Regions from separate parts of the Thiorhodovibrio frisius genome, predicted to be linked through region 2. Evidence: predicted binding sites of a transcription regulator. Region 2 holds the regulator's gene; each other region holds the start of a gene.
The links. Region 2 encodes FNR, which switches genes on or off when oxygen is low (the NO sensors DNR and NnrR bind a similar motif). Its sites were predicted from a motif close to TTGATNTANATCAA; they were not measured.

Region 1: the regulator FNR is predicted to act here: its motif matches at 3,177-3,190, upstream of Thiofri_RS14265 (hydrogenase expression/formation C-terminal domain-containing protein).
Region 3: the regulator FNR is predicted to act here: its motif matches at 3,135-3,148, upstream of Thiofri_RS22640 (ribonucleoside triphosphate reductase).

The regions. Positions count from the first base shown of each region.
Region 1 covers NZ_CP121471.1:3,101,104-3,107,890, forward strand. The annotation lists gene Thiofri_RS14245 (type 1 glutamine amidotransferase) at 1-339, opposite strand, end outside; gene Thiofri_RS14250 (polysaccharide deacetylase family protein) at 483-1,403, opposite strand; gene Thiofri_RS14255 (hypothetical protein) at 1,702-2,556, shown strand; gene Thiofri_RS14260 (hypothetical protein) at 2,646-3,107, shown strand; gene Thiofri_RS14265 (hydrogenase expression/formation C-terminal domain-containing protein) at 3,257-3,793, shown strand; gene Thiofri_RS14270 (hydrogenase small subunit) at 3,849-4,934, shown strand; gene Thiofri_RS14275 (hypothetical protein) at 4,931-5,593, shown strand; gene Thiofri_RS14280 ((Fe-S)-binding protein) at 5,590-6,787, shown strand, end outside.
Region 2 covers NZ_CP121471.1:1,669,357-1,676,143, forward strand. The annotation lists gene rnhA (ribonuclease HI) at 1-188, shown strand, start outside; gene dnaQ (DNA polymerase III subunit epsilon) at 275-997, shown strand; gene nhaD (sodium:proton antiporter NhaD) at 1,062-2,570, opposite strand; gene fnr (fumarate/nitrate reduction transcriptional regulator Fnr) at 2,822-3,580, opposite strand; gene Thiofri_RS07795 (sulfur globule family protein) at 3,804-4,205, opposite strand; gene Thiofri_RS07800 (DEAD/DEAH box helicase) at 4,919-6,235, shown strand; gene Thiofri_RS07805 (RNA recognition motif domain-containing protein) at 6,365-6,649, shown strand; gene Thiofri_RS24730 (nucleotidyl cyclase domain-containing protein) at 6,585-6,787, opposite strand, start outside.
Region 3 covers NZ_CP121471.1:4,967,346-4,974,132, reverse strand. The annotation lists gene pcnB (polynucleotide adenylyltransferase PcnB) at 1-1,205, opposite strand, end outside; tRNA gene Thiofri_RS22655 (tRNA-Glu) at 1,347-1,421, shown strand; gene alr (alanine racemase) at 1,599-2,714, shown strand; gene Thiofri_RS22645 (hypothetical protein) at 2,765-2,956, opposite strand; gene Thiofri_RS22640 (ribonucleoside triphosphate reductase) at 3,238-5,316, shown strand; gene nrdD (anaerobic ribonucleoside-triphosphate reductase) at 5,495-5,737, shown strand; gene Thiofri_RS22630 (anaerobic ribonucleoside-triphosphate reductase activating protein) at 5,829-6,617, shown strand.

The DNA of each region.
Region 1 (6,787 bases), 1.4 Mb from region 2:
CGGGAACCAGCCAATCTCGCGTTCGGCATTCTTGGTGACCGCAGCGCCCAAAGCCTGGGCGATCAATTGCGCGCCCAGGCACACGCCAATCAGCGGCCGACCAGCAGCAATGGCGTTTTCGATACAGGCTTTCTCGGCACCGAGCCAGGAGTGCTCGGCCTCGTCATGCACGCTCATGGGCCCGCCCATGATCACCAGCCCATCGAAGTCTTCGAGCGCTGGTGGCGGGTCGCCGGCATAGAGATGCGAAGTGGCGAGCGCGTGCCCGCGCCGACCGGCCCAATCGCCGATTCGCGCCGGGCCTTCAAAAGGGACGTGTTGCAGCACATGCAGACGCATAGGGTTTCTCCGTTTGGGGCTGAAGCCATGAAATCAGCCATTGTTTGCCCGCGCTTTCAGATACGCAACATGACCGTTGAGATCATCGAAGACAAAGGGGTTCAAGAACTGGCGTCGCCACAGTAAGGCGCGATCCGTCGGGTTCAGCGCGCCCCCTCCTCCCCTGTGGCCGCTCCTTGCAACGCCAGGCGACCCGCACGCCCCGGTAATTCGCCCCAGGCAATGCGGTGGCGCGGCAGCCGGGTCAAGTCCAGACCGGCGGCGATATCGCGCAGCGAGACCAGTTCGTCGCCAGCGCTCTGCCACATAATCAGCAGGCGCTCTAGCACTGGCTGTAACCTCATCCCCTCAAGCTCGGCATGCAGGGCAAACACATGAGCGCTGGGCGCCAGCTCGCGCGAACATTGATAGAGCACCTGATGCAACTCGTGGTCGCGTATCTCGGGCTGATTCATGAGTTCATCCAGCGTGGGCAGCGTTGTCGGCATCTGTGGACAGGCGCGCGTCGCTCCCGCAACAACCGGCACAAAGGGATGGCGCCCGCGAGTGTCGCTGGCGTATTGAATACCAAGCTCGGCTTCCAACGCTGGCACAAAATCATTCAGCTGCCAGCCGGCCGCGCCATGCACGCGCGCGGGTTCTTCGAAAATGCGCTGAAACGCCTCGCTGGCCAGGGTCAGCTCTGCGCGCGTCCAGGCGCGATCACGCCGCGCGACCAAGTCCTGCCAGCGCACGTGGTCGTAAGATTGAATGCCCACCTCGTGGCCCGCCGCACGCACCTCGCGTAGGATGCGCGCGCCACGTCGGCCGATATCCGGTGACGGCAGCAGGGTGCCATTAAGCAGGGTGCGAATCCCATAGTAGCTGACCACCGAGGCAAGCCGCCCCTTGGCGAAAAAACCGGGGCGAAAGATGCGTCGCAGCGCGCGCCCGGTGTTGTCAGGCCCCAAGCTGAACAGAAAGGTGGCCTGAATTTCATGGCGCTCGAACAGCCGCAGCAGATTAGGCACGCCCTCAAGGGTGCCGCGCAGGGTTTCGACCTTGACCTTCAGCCCGATGCGCATGTGTTTGCCCTGGCATCGATTTCTCGCGCGTTCAGCCTAAACTTCATAGTCCCGACCATCCGGAGAATGGCTTCATGTCATTCGCAGCAAGGCAGATAGCATTTACCAAAGAGCACGCCAATAACATCTATTAGAAACCAATAGTGTCCAATAAAAGGATTGACGCCAAAGACTGGAACATTCATAAAAAGACGTTACCAGGCCGCGCCTGCCCAATACGGCCCGCAGTCTAGGCACCACGCCCGGACGCGGCAAGAAGCGCGCGGATTATGCACAAGTAAAGATTGGGGGCCGCTGGATGTCCAAACTGCGCCAGGCGATGACCGAAAACGGCTTCGAGTCCAATGACGACTACGAATTCCAAGTCCGCTGCCTGCTTGAGGAACCGACCCGTCATATTCGCACCCTGAGCATTGAGGGCGACAGCGACAGACGCAAGACTGCCTTTGCCCATGCACTCGCGCAAGCGCTCGAATTCCCGCACCTGCTCTATTACGACTTTACCGAGCAGAACCCACCGCCGCCTGAGATCATCTTGCCGCCAAGCCAAGATGAGCTTGGCCGCGAGGAACCACCGATTGATCCGCTCGATGATATCGCCAGCAAGGCCTGCGCGCTCAGCGAGGCGGAAAAAACCGTGCTGATTCTTGATCAACTCCAAGCGGCAGATTTCCGCGAGCATATCCGCATTCACCGCCTGGTCAAGGAACGGCGCTGGACCATCAGCGATGCGCCCTTTTTCGCCAAACCGGCCAATCTGCTGCTGTTTTTGATCAGCGACGAACCACTTTATCATTCGCTTAAACGCTATTGCTTTCGCGTCTGGATCAGCCGCGTCTCAGAACGGCGGATTGATTTCCATCCGAGTGATTTTGATCTCGGCTCCGATGCCGCGCCCCTGTTCGGCGCCCTGATCGATCTGTTCAGCGCACTCGGGGCTACTCCCACCCGCAGCGAGCTAGGACGCATTCTCGACGACCTGCAACTGCGCGTCAGCGACGAGGACCACCTGCGCCACTCCATCTTCGGGCGCTGCGAGGGGATAGCCCATGATGCCCTGCGCAAGGAGGCCGTCGCTCCCCAGCTCAAGCAAGTGATCGAAGCGTTGCGCCAGTATCTCGGCACTGAGCATATCGAGCTCAGCAGCGAATGATTCGCCACCAGCGTTAGGCTTCAGCGGCTGAAAGGTCTATGCTTAAACCCACAGAGCTGGATTGCAATCACCAGACCAGGAGCCCTTCGATGACCGCCATCGCCAACGATCAACAACTCCGTGCCCTACTCCAGTCCCTGCCGGCGGCCGATCAACGCCGCCTTGGTCTGGGTTTTGTCGAGAGCGTGCTCCACCTGTGCCAGGATGAGCGCGTGAAGCGCGCCATTGCAACCGGCCAGCGCGCGGACGCCACTGCCGACGAACTCGAAGACGCCTATCGTGACGCCAAAGCCTGGGCGACCAAAACCTATACCGACTGCGGCAAGGAGACTGACTGGCTGGCCCAGGCCGATCATTTCGTCGCCGCAGCTGCAGCGGCGGCGTTGATGCCGGATGCGCTGCTGACTGATAAGACCAACCGCGCATGGAAAGCCGCCATGCAGGCGCGCATGGCGAATACCTGCGAACTGGTCGAGGCCGAAGACTCGAGCGCGGAAGGCGAGGCCGAGCGGCAGTATCGCATTGCAGCAAAGTTCGCACCTGGCGGCTGATGGCCCGAGCGAGCTCGGCCTCGGCCGGGCTTGCAAAATGACAGACAGGCGAAACTTCCATCCATCGAATTGACATTCGTCAATAATTAGCTCGATTTTCCACCTGGCAGGGGCGCACCGAACTCAACAGCGACTAAGATAAAGGGGTTATGGATGAAGCGCATCTCTCTTCCAATTCAGCCGCCAACGGCTTGCCTGGCCAGACGTCCAGCCCGACATGCACCCCCGTGCCAGCGCGCTTCGGCTCGGCACCTGCCGTACTGCATGAAATCCGCCACGCGCTCGCGCGCTTGATCGAGACCGGCGAGCCGACCTGCATCGACCTCGCCGCGCTGCCCTTCGGCCCCAGCGACCAGGAGCAGCTGCTCGATGCGCTAGGTTCCGGCGAGGTCCGCGCGAGCATCGACGCGCTCGGCGAGACGCGGATTCAGGAGACCCGCTACAGCGGCGTCTGGCTGGTCGATTACTACAACACCGAGGGCGAGCGCATCGGCCTGCAGATCGAGATCGCGACGGTGCCGCGTCTGTTGCAAGCCCAGCCCGAGGGACTGCCGGCTGCCCTTGATGCGCTGGCGGCAAGGCTCGCGACCATGCCCTCGGCCGATCCGGCATCCCCGGCAGTGTCCCATCCCGAGGGCAATCCACTTTCCAACCCGTCCGTAGCAGGGAGTAAACATCATGGCTGACCGCCCGACCCCTAACCTGCAAAAAACGCTTGATTCTCCGGGGGGGCACCACAGCATGACCCTCGGCGAGACGCTTGAGCGCAACGGCATCTCCCGTCGTGGCTTTTTGAAATTCTGCGTGACGACCGCCTCATTGATGGCCTTGCCGCCGACCGCCGCGACAGCGATTGCCGAGGCCTTAGCGAGCGCGCGCCGCCCGTCGGTCATCTGGCTGTCATTTCAGGAGTGCACCGGCTGCACCGAGTCGCTGACCCGCAGCTTCGCGCCCACGCTCGAGAATCTGATCCTGGAGACCATTTCGCTCGACTATCACCACACCCTGCAGGCTGCCGCTGGCGAGGCCGCCGAATTGGCCCGCGAGCAAGCCATGCACGCCAACGAGGGTAAGTATCTGTTGGTCGTCGATGGCTCCCTGCCTGGGCCCGGCTCCAATCCGGGCTATTCGACCATCGCCGGTATCAGCAATCTTCAGATGCTGGAGGAAACCGTCGCCGGCGCCGCCGCTGTGGTCGCGGTCGGTACCTGCGCGGCTTTTGGCGGCTTGCCGGTGGCCGATCCCAATCCGACCGGCGCGGTGCCGGTGTCCGCCGTGGTGCGCGACAAACCCGTCATCAACGTCTCCGGCTGCCCGCCGCTACCGATGGTGATCACCGGGGTGCTGGCGCACTATCTCACCTTCGGCAAGCTGCCGGAGTTGGACGAATACGGTCGGCCGCTCGCTTTCTTCGGGCAGTCGATTCACGACCGCTGTTACCGCCGCCCCTTCTACGACAAGGGGCGCTTTGCCGAGACCTTCGATGACGAGGGCGCGAAGAAGGGCTGGTGCCTGTACCGTCTCGGCTGCAAGGGGCCCATGGCCTACAACGCCTGCGCCACCATGAAGTGGAACGGCGGCACCAGCTGGCCGATCGAGTCCGGGCATCCGTGCCTGGGCTGCTCGGAGCCGGACTTCTGGGATGCCGGCGGTTTCTACAAGGCGCTGTCGGTGCCGACCGGCAACATTGGCGGCACCGCTGCAGTGGCTGGTCTGGCCGGCGTGGCGGCTGGTGCCGTCGGCGGCTACCTCAGCGGACGGGCGAAAAAGGACGCGCGTACCGCGCATCGCCAGGTGACCGCTGACGAACTGGAGCAGAAACTATGATGACGCCAATGGACTTCCTGCTGCTGGTGCGCGGCCCGCTGTTCGTGGTCGCGGTTGCTATCTTTATGCTCGGCTTTGGCATTCGCCTGGTCGAGATCCTGATGCTGGGACGGGCGCGGAATTTCGCCGAGCCGCGCGGCTCGGCCATGCTGGGCGGTTTCAGGACCGTCTACCGTCGCTTCTCCCCCGACCCCGGCACCTTCGAGCGCGCGCCCTTCGATGTCGTTATCGGCATCCTCTGGCATGTCGGCTTCATTGTTGCGCTGTTTTTGTTCATCCCGCATGTGGAGCTGATCCGCAAAACCTTCGGCATCGCCTGGCCGGCACTGCCCAACCCCATGATTGACGCCATTGCCGTGATCACCCTGCTGGCGCTGTTCGCCGCCCTGGTGCAGCGGTTGCGTGATCCCGTGAAGCGTTTCCTGTCCACGCCGCAGGACTATCTGGTCTGGACCCTGACCTTTCTGCCGCTGCTGACCGGCTACCTGGCCTATCACCGGATGATCAATCCCTATCCGCTGATCCTCGGGCTGCATATCCTGTCGGTTGAAATCTTTTTGATCGTCGCGCCTTTCACCAAGCTCACCCACATGGTCACGGCCTTTGTGGCGCGCTGGTACAACGGCGCGACCTTCGGGCGCAAGGGGGTGCAATCATGAGCACAGACAACACAGTCACTGCCAACACCGCAGCCGCCTCCGAGAGCGGATCTGCTCTCGGGCCTTTCTCGCTCGAGCGCGGCTTGCAGGCGTTGCGCGAGGAGATGGACGCGCCCACCGCGGCCTTTTTCTCAAGCTGCGTGCATTGCGGTCTCTGCGCCCAGTCCTGCCCGTTTTTCGTCGAAACCGGCGATCCGAAATACACACCCATTCATAAGCTTGAGCCGCTGCGCCGGCTGTGGGAGCAGGAATTCACTCTGTGGGGCAAGCTCAAGGCGCGCCTGGGCTTCAGCCAGCCGATTGACGATGCGCTGCTTGAGGAATGGGAGCCGCTACTCTATGACTCCTGCTCCATGTGCGGGCGCTGCTCTTTGGTGTGCCCGGTCGGCAATGACATCCAGGCCATGGTCCGCAAGACCCGTGAGGGCATGGTGGCCAGCGGTCATTCGCCCGAGGGGCTGATCGCCGCCTCGGTGCGCGCGGTTAATACCGGCAGCCCCATGGGCTTGCAGTGGAAAACGCTCGATGTGCAAATCGGGCATGTCGAGTCCGCCAGTGGGCTCACCGTGCCGATCGACCAGGCCGGCGCCGATTATCTGGTGCTGCTCTCATCGATGGAGATCATCAACTTCCCCGAGTACCTTGAGGCCATCGCCAAGATTTTCGCCCATGCCGGGGTGTCCTGGACGCTCAGCAAGGACTGCTTCGAGGCCACCAATGCCGGGGTGCAGATTGGCTCCAAGGACATCGCCGCCGTGCTGGTGCGCCGGGTGGTGGATGCGGCGGTCAAGCTCGGCGTGAAAAACGTCATCAGCCCCGAGTGCGGCCATGCCTACACCGGCATCCGCTGGGAGGGGCCGAATGTGATCGGCCAGCGTTATCCGTTCAAGGTGTTCCATATCATTGAGGTGCTCGATCAGCTCCGCGCCGACGGCCGGCTGCGCACCGAGGGCATGGAGACCGACCGGCTGTCGATGCACGATCCCTGCAATCTCGCCCGCAAGAGCGGCGTGATCGATGAACAGCGCAACCTGATGAAGCTGGTCGCCGAGGACTTCGTCGACATGAAGGAGCACGGTAAGTACCAGTGGTGCTGCGGTGCCGGCGGCGGCGTCAGCTCCAACGAGCGGGCCGAGGAGCTGAAAATGGCCGCTTTCCGGCGCAAGAAGGCGCAGATCGAAGAGATCCGCCCCG
Region 2 (6,787 bases):
CGCGCGAGCCGGTCAAGAATCAGGACCTGTGGCAGCGCCTCGACCGCGCGCTGACCGGGCATCGGGTGCGTTGGCAATGGGTGCGCGGGCACAGTGGCCACCCCGGGAACGAAACCGCCGACAGGCTCGCCAATCGTGGCATTGCCGAGATGGACAAAAAGGCCAAGATGGCAAAGAAAACAGGGTAGACCGAAACCTCTTGAGATTTTGGCTCGTTTTGGGCCGCCACCCGACCTAAAACCGAAAACCATTGATGTCATTGGTATAAGACAGCATGCGACAGATCGTACTGGACACCGAAACCACCGGCCTAGAGCCGAGCCAAGGCCATCGCATTATTGAGATTGGCTGTGTCGAGCTAGTTGATCGACGCCTCACGCGCAGCTCATTTCACCAGTATCTGCAACCGGACCGGCAGGTGGAGGAGGGCGCGGTTCAGGTGCACGGGATTTCCGATGAATTTCTCGCCGACAAGCCGCGCTTTGGCGATGTGGCCGAGCAATTTCTGGACTACATCGGTGGTGCCCAGCTCATTATCCATAACGCCGATTTCGACCTTGGCTTTCTGAATCACGAGCTGCGCTTGTGGCGCAAGGGCGCAGCTAGCCTCGAGAGCCAGTGCGAGGTGATCGACACCCTGAAGCTAGCTCGCAGCCGCCATCCTGGTCAGCGCAATAGCCTGGATGCCCTGTGCAAGCGCTATCACATCGACAACACCAGGCGCGATCTGCACGGTGCTCTGCTCGACGCCGAGATTCTGGCCGAAGTGTACCTGGCCATGACCGGCGGTCAGGCCAGTCTGGAGCTGGACGTGCAGCCGGCGCGCCAGCGTGACGGGCAGGGCGCTCAGGCGGCGCGGGTGCTATTAAAGGACCGCCCGCCACTGGCTGTTATTCGCGCGACCGAGGTCGAGATCGACGCCCATCGGCAGCGGCTGGCGGCCATCGACAAAGCCAGTGAGGGGCGCTGTGTGTGGTTGCGCCAGAGCGATGCCTGATGGGCTAAAGCCGGGGAGGGATCAGTCTCCGCCCGGCTTGCGAGGCACAAGGGCCGGGGCGGTTTTAGCCAGTAGTCGCGGACACCAAACCTGCCGGCAGCTTAAAGGTCCCGAAATTGATGATGAAGTGGCAGAGAATGGACGCGAAGTAACCCGCCGCGATATAGGGCATCCACTTCAGATGGCCAAAGAAGGTATACATCCCTTTGGACTGGCCCATCAGTGCCACGCCAGCGGCAGAACCAATCGATAGCAAGCTGCCGCCCACTCCGGCCGTGAGCGTCACCAGCAGCCACTGGCCCTGGCTCATGTCCGGGTTCATGGTCAGCACTGCAAACATGACCGGGATATTATCGACGATGGCGGACAGAATGCCGATCAGGGTATTGGCAATGGTCGGCCCCATGCCGTCATAGGCAACATGGGAGACCAGTTCCAGATAGCCGATAAAGCCCAGCGCGCCGACGCATAGAATCACGCCGTAGAAGAACATCAGGGTGTCCCACTCCGCGCGTGCCACTTTATTGAAAATGTTAAAGGGCATGCTGTCTTCGATGTTGCCCGCTCGCACCGTTGACATCTCTCCGGTCATGTTCAGGTAGTAGCTGAAGAAGCTCAGATAGGCCAGGCCAGTCATCATGCCCAGCACCGGCGGCAGGTGGTAGTAATTGTGAAAGCTCACCGCCGTGCCAATGGTGGCAATAAACAAAAGCACCACCCGGATTGCGCCGCGTTTCATGCGCACGCGCTCATTGCTTGGCGGTGGCTTGATGTCGGGGATTTCCTTGTGCATGAACCAGGCTGGCACCGCAAAGCTCACCAGCGAGGGGATGAACAGCCGGAAGAAGGTCTCGAAATGCAGCAGGCCCTTCTGCCACACCATCAGGGTGGTGATATCGCCGAATGGGCTGAAGGCGCCGCCTGCGTTAGCCGCGATTACGATATTGATGCAGGCGAGCCCGACAAATTTGGGACTGTCGGCACCGACCGCCATCACGACCGCGCACATCAGCAGCGCCGTGGTCAGATTATCGGCCACCGGGGAGATAAAAAAGGCCAGGAAGCCTGTCATCCAGAACAGGGTGCGGTAGCCGAACCCCATGCGCAGCAGCCAGGAGCGCAGGGCATCGAAGACCAGGCGCTCCTCCATGGTATTGATGTAAGTCATGGCCGCGAGCAGGAACAGAAACAGCTCCCCAAACTCCATGATGTTATGCCGCACCGCTTCGGCCGCCGCGTGCGGGCTGCCGTGATGGGTGGAGTAATAATAGGCGATCAGCAGCCAGATCGCGCCTGCCGCCAGCATGACCGGCTTGGACTTGCGCAGATGGGTGAATTCCTCGGTCATCACCAGGCCATAGGCGACGACAAAGATCAAAAGTGAGGTAAATCCTACCCAGGTGGTGGTTAGATTCAGATGTGCAGCGCCGCCTTCAGAGGCCAGCAGACTGCCCGAGAAAAGCAGTAACAGCGTTCCAAGCAGCGCAGTGCTGATGCCGAGGGTCGTGCGGCCAATGACAATGGAGGGCAAGGCCGGGAGGGACCGGAGTGGCCGATTGCGAAGATCGTGCATGACGGGAAATCCTGAAAAAGACAGCAGGTGCGGGACAGGCGGCTGATTGCAAACCAGCCCCAAGGGCAAAAAAGCGCTAAGGATGTCGCGATTGCGCCGCCGATGCAAGACAGTGCTGACCGGATCGCCACTGCGCGCCTGAGAGTTGATAGGGCATTCTGTTGTGACTGATGCTGTTTTAGTGCCTTGACAGTCAGAGGCTGATATATCGAAACCCTTTTATATTTCAGCGCGTTCTGGGCCACTCGAGCTCAGTTGCTCTCCCGTCGGCTAGCCCGATTTTGCGCAACGCCCGCGAGGGTCTCGAGTCGCGCCATGTCAAGCACCTGCACATGCTTGCGGTCGACATCCAGCAGGCGCTCGTCCTGAAAGCGGGTAAATAGTCGGCTAACGGTCTCGACCGCCAGCCCCAAGTAATTGCCAATCTCATGCCGCGACATGCTGAGGTGAAAATCCGTTGTCGACAGGCCGCGCTTACCAAATCGTTGCGACAAGCTCACCAGAAAAGAGGCAAGGCGCTCCTCGGCATTGCGTTTGCCAAGCAGCATCAGGAGTTCGGATTCCTCGACAATTTCCTTGCTCAGTAGCCGGTAGAGCTGATGTTGCAGTGAGGGCAGGGTGGCTGCCAACTCCTCGAGCCGGCGGAAGGGGATCTCGCAGATCGCCGAGGTCTCAAGCACCCGAGCCGAGCAGGAGTGAAAATCCTGATCGATGGCATCCAGACCGACGATCTCGCCGGGCAGGTGAAAGCCGAGCACTTGCTCGCCGCCCTCGGAGCTTGGGGTATAGGTCTTGACCGATCCGGTCTTGACGACAAAGAGCGATTGAAAACGCTCACCGCCGGAAAACAGATGCTCGCCGCGATGCAGCGGTCGCGAGCGCTTGATGATGCTCTCCAGCTTCTCGACATCCTCGCTCGACAGGCCCATCGGCAGACAAAGGGCGTTGAGCGAGCAACTGCGGCAAGCAACCCGGATATTTTCGAAAGAGATGATTTTGTCCTGACTCAAGGTGCTCCACTCCGTTTGGTTTTTTTGCCATTTTGCAGCTGTCATTGACGGAGATCAAGAGACGTGATGCATAAGGCGAATCCTGAGGGTGATTTGTCAAGGTCAACAGGGAATCGAGCGGGCACAAAAAAGCCGCGCCTTGATTAGGCGCGGCTTGGTGCTCAGGCACTTGTTGCCTGAGCGGTCTGCTTAAGGAGCTAAGAAGCAGACTGTCCGAGTCCGATTATTGGGACTCGCCACCGGCGGGCGGAGCCGGGGGAGCCGGCGGCGCGCCATAGGGAGCACCATAAGGAGCTGGAGGTGCGTAGCCGTAACCCGGATAGCCATAACCCGGATAGCCATAGCCATAACCCGGGTAGCCATAACCCTGGTTGTAGTAGTTATTACCGTAGCCATAGCCGCGACCCTGACCACGGCCCTGACCACGACCACCGCCTGACATGCCAAAGTTGAAGTCGCCATAGCCGTCGCCAAACATGTCGCCGACGCCGTCACCCCAGCCGTTGTTGTTGTAACCGCCGGGACCGCCCCAGCCGCCTGGTCCCCAGGCCTGCGCCGAGCTCATCGAGAAAGCAGCAGCGCCAGCGATGGCGGCAACACCGAGAATTTTGGAAAATTTCGTCATCGTCTCTCTCCTGAATGGTTACGTCTTGCGGGTAAGCGGTTTTATGTCATTTACTTAAAAACACAATGCCTGCTCCGAATCAGAGCGGGTCTACCCATTTGGGTCGGGCCAATCGGGCCGGACCAGGCTCGTTAATATTCGGCCGGTTTCGCGCCGAATCAAGAGTCCAATAAAACTGTCCGACCGCTCCTGCGGCCCCGACTCGTGCATTCGCAGAAGCGAATGGCTGGCCAGTATAGGTGCAGATTCCGCGCTTGTGAAGTAGCGAAAGAACGCCTTCGGCACGATTTGACAAGGGGAATTGTCATTACGGCTTGCGGGCGGTCTTTTAGCAACTCTAGCAACGGCAGGCTTCGCTGCCAGCCTGTGCCGCAATTTGACGCGGGTTCGGGAAGCGTCTTCGCTCGGGTGAAAAATGCTCTGTGTCCCAGATGGCGGCCAGATGGAGCCAGATAGTGGCCGGATACAATGGGTATTTTGTCCTTGCTTTTCCGCTGCATTCGCGTATGGTGTCCGCTCAGATGCAGCGCCCTCCGGTCGGCGCGCCCGGTCTCAAGGCTTGTTTGGTTTACCGCCGCTCCTTGACTACCTAATCAAGATTGCCCATCAGGGGCCTTAGGCCCTCCCGCTCTTACCCCACCGCCTAGACCGGCCCAGCCTGAATCCCTGGGTAGGCCAACCCAGTACCTTCCCCGGGAACTTCAGGAGTCTCTATGTCCTTTTCCGATCTCGGCCTGTCGGCCAAATTGCTGCGCGCCGTGACGGCGCGGGGCTACACCGAGCCCACCCCCATTCAGAACCAGGCTATCCCCGCCATTCTTGCAGGTCGTGATGTGATGGCCGGCGCTCAGACGGGCACAGGCAAAACCGCCGCTTTCACCTTGCCGCTGTTGCAACGCCTGAGCCAGAGCGGCCAACAAGCCAGCGCGCGTTCGCCGCAACCCCGTGCTCTGGTGCTGACGCCGACCCGCGAGCTGGCTGCGCAGGTGGGTGAGAGCGTCAGTGCTTATGGCCAGTATCTGCCGCTGCGCGCCTTGCAGATTTTTGGCGGTGTTGGCATGGGGCCGCAAATCACCGCCTTGCGCCGGGGCGTCGATATCCTGGTCGCCACACCAGGGCGCCTGCTTGACCACGTCGGTCAGGGTAATCTGGACTTGGGCCATGTCGAACTGCTGGTGCTTGATGAGGCCGACCGCATGCTCGATATGGGCTTCATGCCGGCCATCCGCCGGGTGCTGAAGCTGCTGCCGGCTCGGCGTCAGAATTTATTGTTCTCGGCAACCTATTCGCGCGACATCGAGCAGCTTGCTACTGGCCTGCTGAACGACCCGCTGCGCATTGAGGTCGCTCGCCGCAACACCGCCGCCGAGACGGTGCGGCAACTTGCGCACCCGGTCGAGCGTGGCCATAAGCGCGCGTTGCTCTCGCACCTGATTGCCAGCGGCGGCTGGGACCAGACACTGGTCTTTACTCGCACCAAGCATGGCGCCAATCGACTCGCGCAGCAGCTCGAACGCGATGGCATCAGCGCCGCCGCCATTCATGGTAATAAGAGTCAGAGCGCGCGCACCCGCGCCCTGGCCGATTTCAAACGCGGGGCCGTGCGCACCCTGGTCGCCACCGACATTGCCGCGCGCGGGCTCGACATCGAACGCCTGCCGCATGTGGTGAACTTCGAGCTGCCGAATGTGGCTGAGGATTACGTGCACCGCATTGGCCGCACTGGTCGTGCCGGAGAGAGCGGCACCGCCGTCTCTTTGGTTAGCCCCGAGGAAGGCTCGCTGCTCGCTGGCATTGAGCGCCTGTTGGGCCGTCGCATCGAAAGCCAGGCCATCCCCGGCTTTTCTGATCGCAAAGCTACTCCCGCCAGCGCGGATGATGGCGCAGACACCCGCTCGCGCACCAAGGGCTCGCGCCCGCCACGTTCGGCGTCGCCCAATGGCGGCTCCGCTCGGGCACATCGCCAGACGCTGCCGGGTGCACGCGGGCGGAAAACGTCCCGGGCTAGCGGTCCCCGCGCCGCGCGTTAACAGCCCGTTATTCGAACAGTCGCGGCCATCCGCAATGGATTGGTCGCACACTCTTCATCCAGGCCGCGCATCGCCTGGTTGGAGTCTTCTTAGGTTGATGCGCAATGTCCCTTAGAGAGAAAGCGATAGATGAATATTTACGTTGGCAACCTGGCCTATGGCGTCACCCAAGACGAACTCCGCGACACCTTTGCCGCCTATGGTCAAGTGGAAAGCGCCAATTTGATCACTGACAAATTCACCGGTGATTCCAAAGGTTTTGGCTTCGTTGAGATGCCGAACAATTCCGAAGCTGATACCGCGATCAAAGCCCTGAACGAAACTCCTTTGAAAGGTCGCCCATTGCGCGTCAATCAGGCCAAGCCGCGCAGCGACCGTCCCGCACGTGGCGGTGGCGGCGGCGCGCGCTGGTAAGCACAAAACCAGCCAAAGCCCTCCAAAGCCCCCCTGCGGGCTTTCCGCGAGCCATGGGTAAGCCCCCCTGGCTCGCGGTCTTTCCCCTCCGAGTTTCCCCATCCTCTGGCCCATCTTTTTGATCGGCGCCAAACTCCA
Region 3 (6,787 bases), 2.1 Mb from region 2:
CGCGGATGCCCAATTAAGGCCAAGGGCCGCTTGCCCCGACGGCGTTCGAGCGCCGGCTGCAAAGCCCAGATCTCGCGCATCGGCAAGCCAAATCGCTTGGGGATGGCCACATACGCCTGCTGACGCCCGGCGATCATACTCGAGGCAGTGGTCATGGCCTCCGACCAGCCATGGCCAGCCTCAAGCAATTGTAAGTACTGACGGCGTACTGGCTCCCACAAGAGCACCGCAAACAGAAAAAAGGGCGCTATAGGCTTGCCTTCCTGAACGCGGCGGTCGGTGTTGTCCAGCCCCCGGTTCACGAACGTGATGGGGAAATCCTCCTCCTGCATTGCGAGGCAGTCTTCGGTCTCAGGGAAGAGCTCGGCAAACAGCCCATAATGGCGCAGCTTCTCGAACGCCGGCAGGGCGAAGCCGGCCTGGAACAATTTGAGAATCTCTTCAAACAGCCGCGCTGGCGGAACATCGCGCAACAAAGGTGCCAGCTCGACCAAGGGCGTCTCGCAGCGCGGTTCGATCACAAAACCCAGCTTGCAGGCAAAGCGCACCGCGCGCAGCATGCGCACCGGGTCTTCGCGATAGCGGGCGATCGGGTCATCGCCGATCAGCCGCAGCCTCCCGGCGGCAATGTCGGCAAGTCCCTCGACATAATCGACGAGCGAGAAATCCGCGATGTTGTAGTAGAGCGCATTGACGGTGAAATCTCGTCGCAAGGCATCCTCGGCGATAGAGCCAAATACATTGTCGCGTAGGATCATGCCGTTTTCGATTTGGCGCGCATCCTCGTCACCAAGATCGACATTTGCCGCCCGGAATGTTGCGACCTCGACGATCTCAGCACCAAAGAACACATGCGCCAAGCGAAACCGTCGCCCGATCAGCCGGCAGTTGCGAAACACCCGCCGCACATCCTCGGGCCGCGCGTCCGTGGCAACGTCAAAATCCTTCGGCTCGTGGCCAAGCAACAAGTCGCGCACACCGCCGCCGACCAGATAAGCCTGATAGCCGCTCTGCTTCAAGCGATTGAGCACCCTGACCGCATTCGCGCTGATATTGGCGCGCGAAATGCTGTGCTCCGGACGAGGCACAATGCTTGGTGTGGGTTCGGTCAAGGAAGACAAGGAAACTAAAAATACCCCAATATGTGAAAACGCCTGTCTACGAATAAAGTGGCTCTGTAAAGCGATGCCTGGATGAGCGCACATGAAGGGCTCGCGCCTTGCCCTGCGGGAAACGTCCGGCCAGAAACGTCTGGCGGGCAACATCCGGCGAGCGATGAATCTTTGTCATCAGCTTGAGCCTAAGGACGAATCCCGTATAATACGCGACTCTTCATCGCTCGTCCCGCTCCCTTCGTCTAGCGGTTAGGACGCTGGCCTCTCACGTCGGTAACAGGGGTTCGAATCCCCTAGGGAGCGCCATCTAAAAAAGCTGGTTTGCCAGGCACTTGCTGATTCCATCCTTACTCACCTCATCCTTCCGTTCACAGTCCCGACCATCCGGAAAATGAATCCATGTGATTCGCAGTAAAGCCAAACACGGCCGCTGCTAGACCGGGTTCGCGTTCCATCAGCACTTGACTTCTGTTATCAGGCTGTATGTCACGTCCGCTCCAAGCCTGCGTCGATCTCGCGGCGATTCAGCACAATTATCGTCTCGCCCGGGCCTGCGCCGGCGGTGCACGGGCGCTGGCGGTCATTAAGGCCAATGCCTACGGGCATGGCGCCGTGGCGGTTGCTCGCGCCTTAGTCGCTGAGGCTGCGGCCTTTGGCGTGGCCTGTGTTGAAGAGGCGCTGGAACTGCGCGAGTCTGGCATTCACACGCCAATTTTGTTGCTTGAAGGCCCCTTTGAGACTGCGGAGCTGGAACTGGTGGATCAGGTGGGGCTGATGACTGTGGTGCATGACGCGCGCCAGCTCGACTGGGTGCTGGGTGCGCGTCCGCAACAGCCGCTTAGCGTCTGGTTGAAGATCGACACCGGCATGCACCGCCTCGGACTGACACCCGAGGACGGTCGCGCGGCCTATGCCAGGCTAGCCGCCTGTCCCCATGTTGGCGAGCTGGTGCTGATGACGCATTTCGCCCGCGCCGATGAGGCCGATCCGGGGCCGACGGATCGTCAGTTGGCAGATTTTGCGACCCTTGCGGGTTCCATCCCGACTGTCAGACCGGCTACCAGAGAAGTCGCGCGCAGTCTGGCCAATTCCGCCGCCATCCTGACCCGGCCAGATACGCATGCCGAGTGGGTGCGCCCGGGCATTATGCTCTACGGGCTCGATCCGCTTGACCATCCTCACCCGCATGCCGCCTTGCTGCGCCCAGCCCTGTGCTTCGTTTCCGAGCTGACGGCGGTGCGGGAACTCGCTGCCGGCGAGGCCATTGGTTATGGCGGGCGCTTTGTCTGCGAGCGCCCGACCCGTGTCGGGGTGGTGGCCACCGGCTATGCTGACGGCTACCCGCGTCATGCGCCCGATGGCACGCCGGTGGCCGTGAATGGGCAGCTCACACGCTTGATTGGGCGCGTCTCCATGGACATGCTGATGGTTGACCTGAGCGAGCAGCCGCAGGCTCAACCCGGCGATCCAGTCGAGCTTTGGGGTACTCAGGTCAGTGCCAATGCCGTGGCTGCGGCCAGCGGCACCATCAGCTACGAACTCCTGACCGGCCTGTCGCGCCGGGTGCCGTTGCGCTATGTCGAGGCGGCGAGCGACTGAAATCTTCGTGCAAAGCTCGGCAAGCGCAAGAGACTGGCCGCCCCGCCAGCTTAGCTGGCTGGCGACGCCAGGTCCTCTTGCGGCGGCATGGTGGACAGGGACGGTTCGCCAGTCGCTGGCCAGCGGTCCAGCTCGAGGGTTTGGGTCGGGAAAGCAAAGCTCACGCCAAGATGTTCGGCCAGATTCAAAATCTCGGTCAGCACGCGCTCGCGCTCCAGTAGCTCCTGGGTCCAGTCCGGCATCAGCAGATGCTCAGGTCGAGCGTGCGTGTTGTCCGGCGCAACAAAATTCCGGTATTGGGTTGCGGCCAGAGCGAGTCTCCGGCCAGTTCGTAGGCACGATTGAGGTTGTCAATCAGGCTCTCGAGGGTTGCGCGCGCTGAGCGAGGCGACGGGAGAGGAAGTTTTCCGGAGGCATTAATTGATCCAGGTCAGTTTTATGCAAAATGGGATATTCACAATATCTAGTGTCTTCTATAATCTTTACCACAATATCTTGTGTCGTTATCCCCCGAAGCCCTCCCATGTCCCACGCTCACTCCAGCCTCGCCAGCCTACCGCGGCGCGTTCGCAAGCGCGACGGGGAGGAAGTGCCATTCGCCGCCGCACGCATTGAGGCAGCCATCCTGAGCGCCGGACGCGCGAGTGGCGAATTCGACGAACTCGAAGCCGGCCTGCTGACCGCGCAGGTGGTCAAGGTGCTGGCGCATCGCTTTGATAGTGGACGCATCCCGGATATCGAAGACATCCAGGATGTGGTCGAGCAGACGCTGATTAGCGCCAATCATTTTGAGACTGCGCGCTCCTATATCGTCTATCGGGAGCAGCACCGCAAGCTACGCCACGACCAGCGCACCCTGGTGGATGTCGCCGGCTCCATCAATGAGTATCTTGATCGCTCCGACTGGCGCGTCTCGGCCAATGCCAATCAGGGCTACTCCCTCGGCGGGCTCATCCTCAACACCTCAGGCAAGATGATCGCCAACTACTGGCTGAGTCACGTCTATACGCCTGAAATTGGCGAGGCGCATCGTGAGGGCGATTATCACATTCATGATCTTGACATGCTTTCGGGCTACTGCGCCGGTTGGTCGCTGCGCACTCTGTTGAACGAGGGCTTAAACGGCGTTCCCGGTCGGGTCGAGGCCGGCGCGCCCAAGCATCTGTCCTCGGCCATCGGGCAGATCGTCAATTTTCTCGGCACCTTGCAAAACGAATGGGCCGGTGCCCAGGCATTTTCGAGCTTCGACACCTATCTGGCGCCCTTCGTGCGCGTAGATCAGCTCGATTACACCCACGTGCGCCAGTATATCCAGGAACTCATCTATAACCTCAATGTCCCCTCGCGCTGGGGCACCCAGACGCCCTTCACTAACCTGACCTTCGACTGGGTTTGCCCCGAGGATTTGCGCGACCAAGTCCCCCTGGTCGGCGGCGTCGAGCAGTCTTTCACCTATGGTGAACTGCAAGACGAGATGGACATGATCAACCGCGCCTACATTGAGGTGATGACCGCAGGCGATGCCAAAGGGCGGATTTTCACCTTCCCCATTCCGACCTACAACATTACGCCGGATTTTCCCTGGGAGAGCGAGAATGCCGAACGGCTGTTTGAAATGACAGCCAAGTACGGCTTGCCCTACTTTCAAAACTTTATTAACTCAGAGTTGACGCCGAACATGGTCCGCTCTATGTGCTGCCGGCTGCAGCTCGACCTGCGCGAGTTGCTCAAGCGCGGCAACGGGCTCTTTGGCTCGGCCGAGCAGACGGGCTCCCTGGGTGTGGTGACTATCAACTGCGCGCGCCTTGGCTATCTGAACCGGGGACGCGAGAAAGAACTCTTTGCTGCGCTTGACCGCCTGCTGAATCTGGCGCGCAAGAGCCTGGAGTTGAAGCGCAAGGTGATTCAGCGCCACCTAGACGCCGGACTCTTTCCTTACACCAAACGCTACCTTGGCACCCTGCGCAATCATTTCTCGACCATTGGCGTCAATGGCTTAAATGAGATGATTCGCAACTTTACCGATGATGCCGAGGATGTCAGCACCGAATGGGGTCGTGCCTTCGCCAGTGAGTTTCTCGATCATGTGCGTGCGCGCATGGTGGCTTTCCAGGAAGAAACCGGCCACATGTACAACCTGGAGGCCACGCCGGCCGAGGGCACCACTTATCGCTTTGCGCGCGAGGACAAAAAGCGCTACCCGGACATCCTCCAGGCCGGCAGCGAGGAAACCCCCTACTACACCAACTCATCCCAGCTTCCAGCCGGTTTTACCGATGATCCCTTCGAGGCTTTGGCCCTGCAGGAAGCGCTCCAGTCGAAATACACCGGCGGCACCGTGCTGCATCTTTACATGAGCGAGAAGATCAGCTCGACCGAGGCCTGTAAGCGCCTGGTACGCCGAGCACTTGAGAACTTCCGCCTCCCTTACATCACGGTGACGCCGGTGTTCTCTATTTGTCCGCATCACGGCTACATCGCTGGCGAGCACAAGTTCTGCCCCAAGTGCGATCAGGAACTCATCGCCCGCAAGCGCGCCGAGGCTCAGTCCGCCGAACTGGCCGTTACTGGCGGCGACCCGGCAATGGCCGCGAATTCCTAAGGGCGAATTTATTCGCCCATTGAAAACAGGCTGCAAATTTATTCTCCCGTTCAAAAAGAGCTGGCGAATTTATGTGCTTGTTCAGATAGTTAAGCAGAAAAATATTTTTCAGAAATCCTGCGCTAAGTGACTAAATTATTAGGCGAATTAATTCGCCTTTACCGATCGGAGAAAACTCATGCTGACTGACGACACCATCGAACTCCGCGACGAAGAAAGAACCCCCTGCGAGGTTTGGACCCGGGTCATGGGCTACCATCGTCCGGTTTCGGCCTTCAACGCAGGGAAACAATCAGAGCATCGCGACAGGCTGATGTTCAGCGAGCAGCCCCAGGGTTGCGAGCAGCGTCGGAGCCAATGCACAACCCGGCGCGCCACTGAGCGTCCAGTCGAGCAAATCCGCCAGCTCGAAGCTGCCTGAAGACCTGCCTGTACCGAGCATTCTTTTCTGTGCGCAGCCGCAGTTCATTGCTGGGTGCAGAATTGGGCTCATTGCCGTATCCGGAGCCACCATGACCTTCGCCGTTCAAGCCGCTGAAACCACTCCGATGCATGTGCCGAATCCGGTGCAAAGGCCATCGTTTCAGCCTCGGGGCGCGGTTTCAAAGGCCGCCGCTGCCCAAGCCCTGCGCCTTGGTGGCCTGACTCCAATGACTACCGCCGACTATCCCGGCGAGTTGGCAGCGACCCTCTTTTGCCAGGGCTGCCCCTGGCGCTGTGCCTACTGTCACAATGCCCATCTGGTGGATGCTGCAGATGAGCCGGCGCTCGACTGGTCGGAGGCGCGGGAGTTTCTCGTCCGGCGCCGTGGCCTGCTCGATGCAGTCGTTTTCAGCGGTGGCGAGCCCACAGCCCAGTCGGCACTGCCTGCCGCCATTGCCGAGTTGCGCGAACTCGGCTATAAAATTGGCCTGCACACCGGTGGGCCTTATCCCCGGCGCCTCGCTGAGGTTCTGCCGCTGGTTGACTGGGTCGGGCTGGATATCAAGGCCCTGCCTAGTGACTATTCGCTGGTCACGGGCGTACCCGGCTCGGGTGAAAATGCCTGGGACAGTCTCGCACTGGCAGTGGAATCCGGCATCGCGCTCGAAGTCCGCACGACCCCCTTGCCAGGGCTCGACTCCCCCGCCTATCTTGAGCACCTGATGCAAGAACTCGCGGCAGTTGGCGTCTCACGCTACGCCCTGCAACAATGTCGCCCGCATTCCCTGCTTGAAGCCGAACTGCGCGAGCGTCTGCCCACCCAGCTTGCCATCCCGGACGCGATGCCTTTCGCGCATTTCGAGCTGCGCGCGATCTGAATCCCTTGCGGCATTGATTTCGCTGGTCATTGATTGCGCTCTTGCTCAGTTTGGTGGCCTAGACTCGGCATTACTCACCTTAGCGCTTGCCAGCGAGTTTTAAGGGGCTATGCTTGGGACAGCCTGCTCGATTTTCGAGCAGCCGCTCGCCCATCCACCTGCTGGAGATC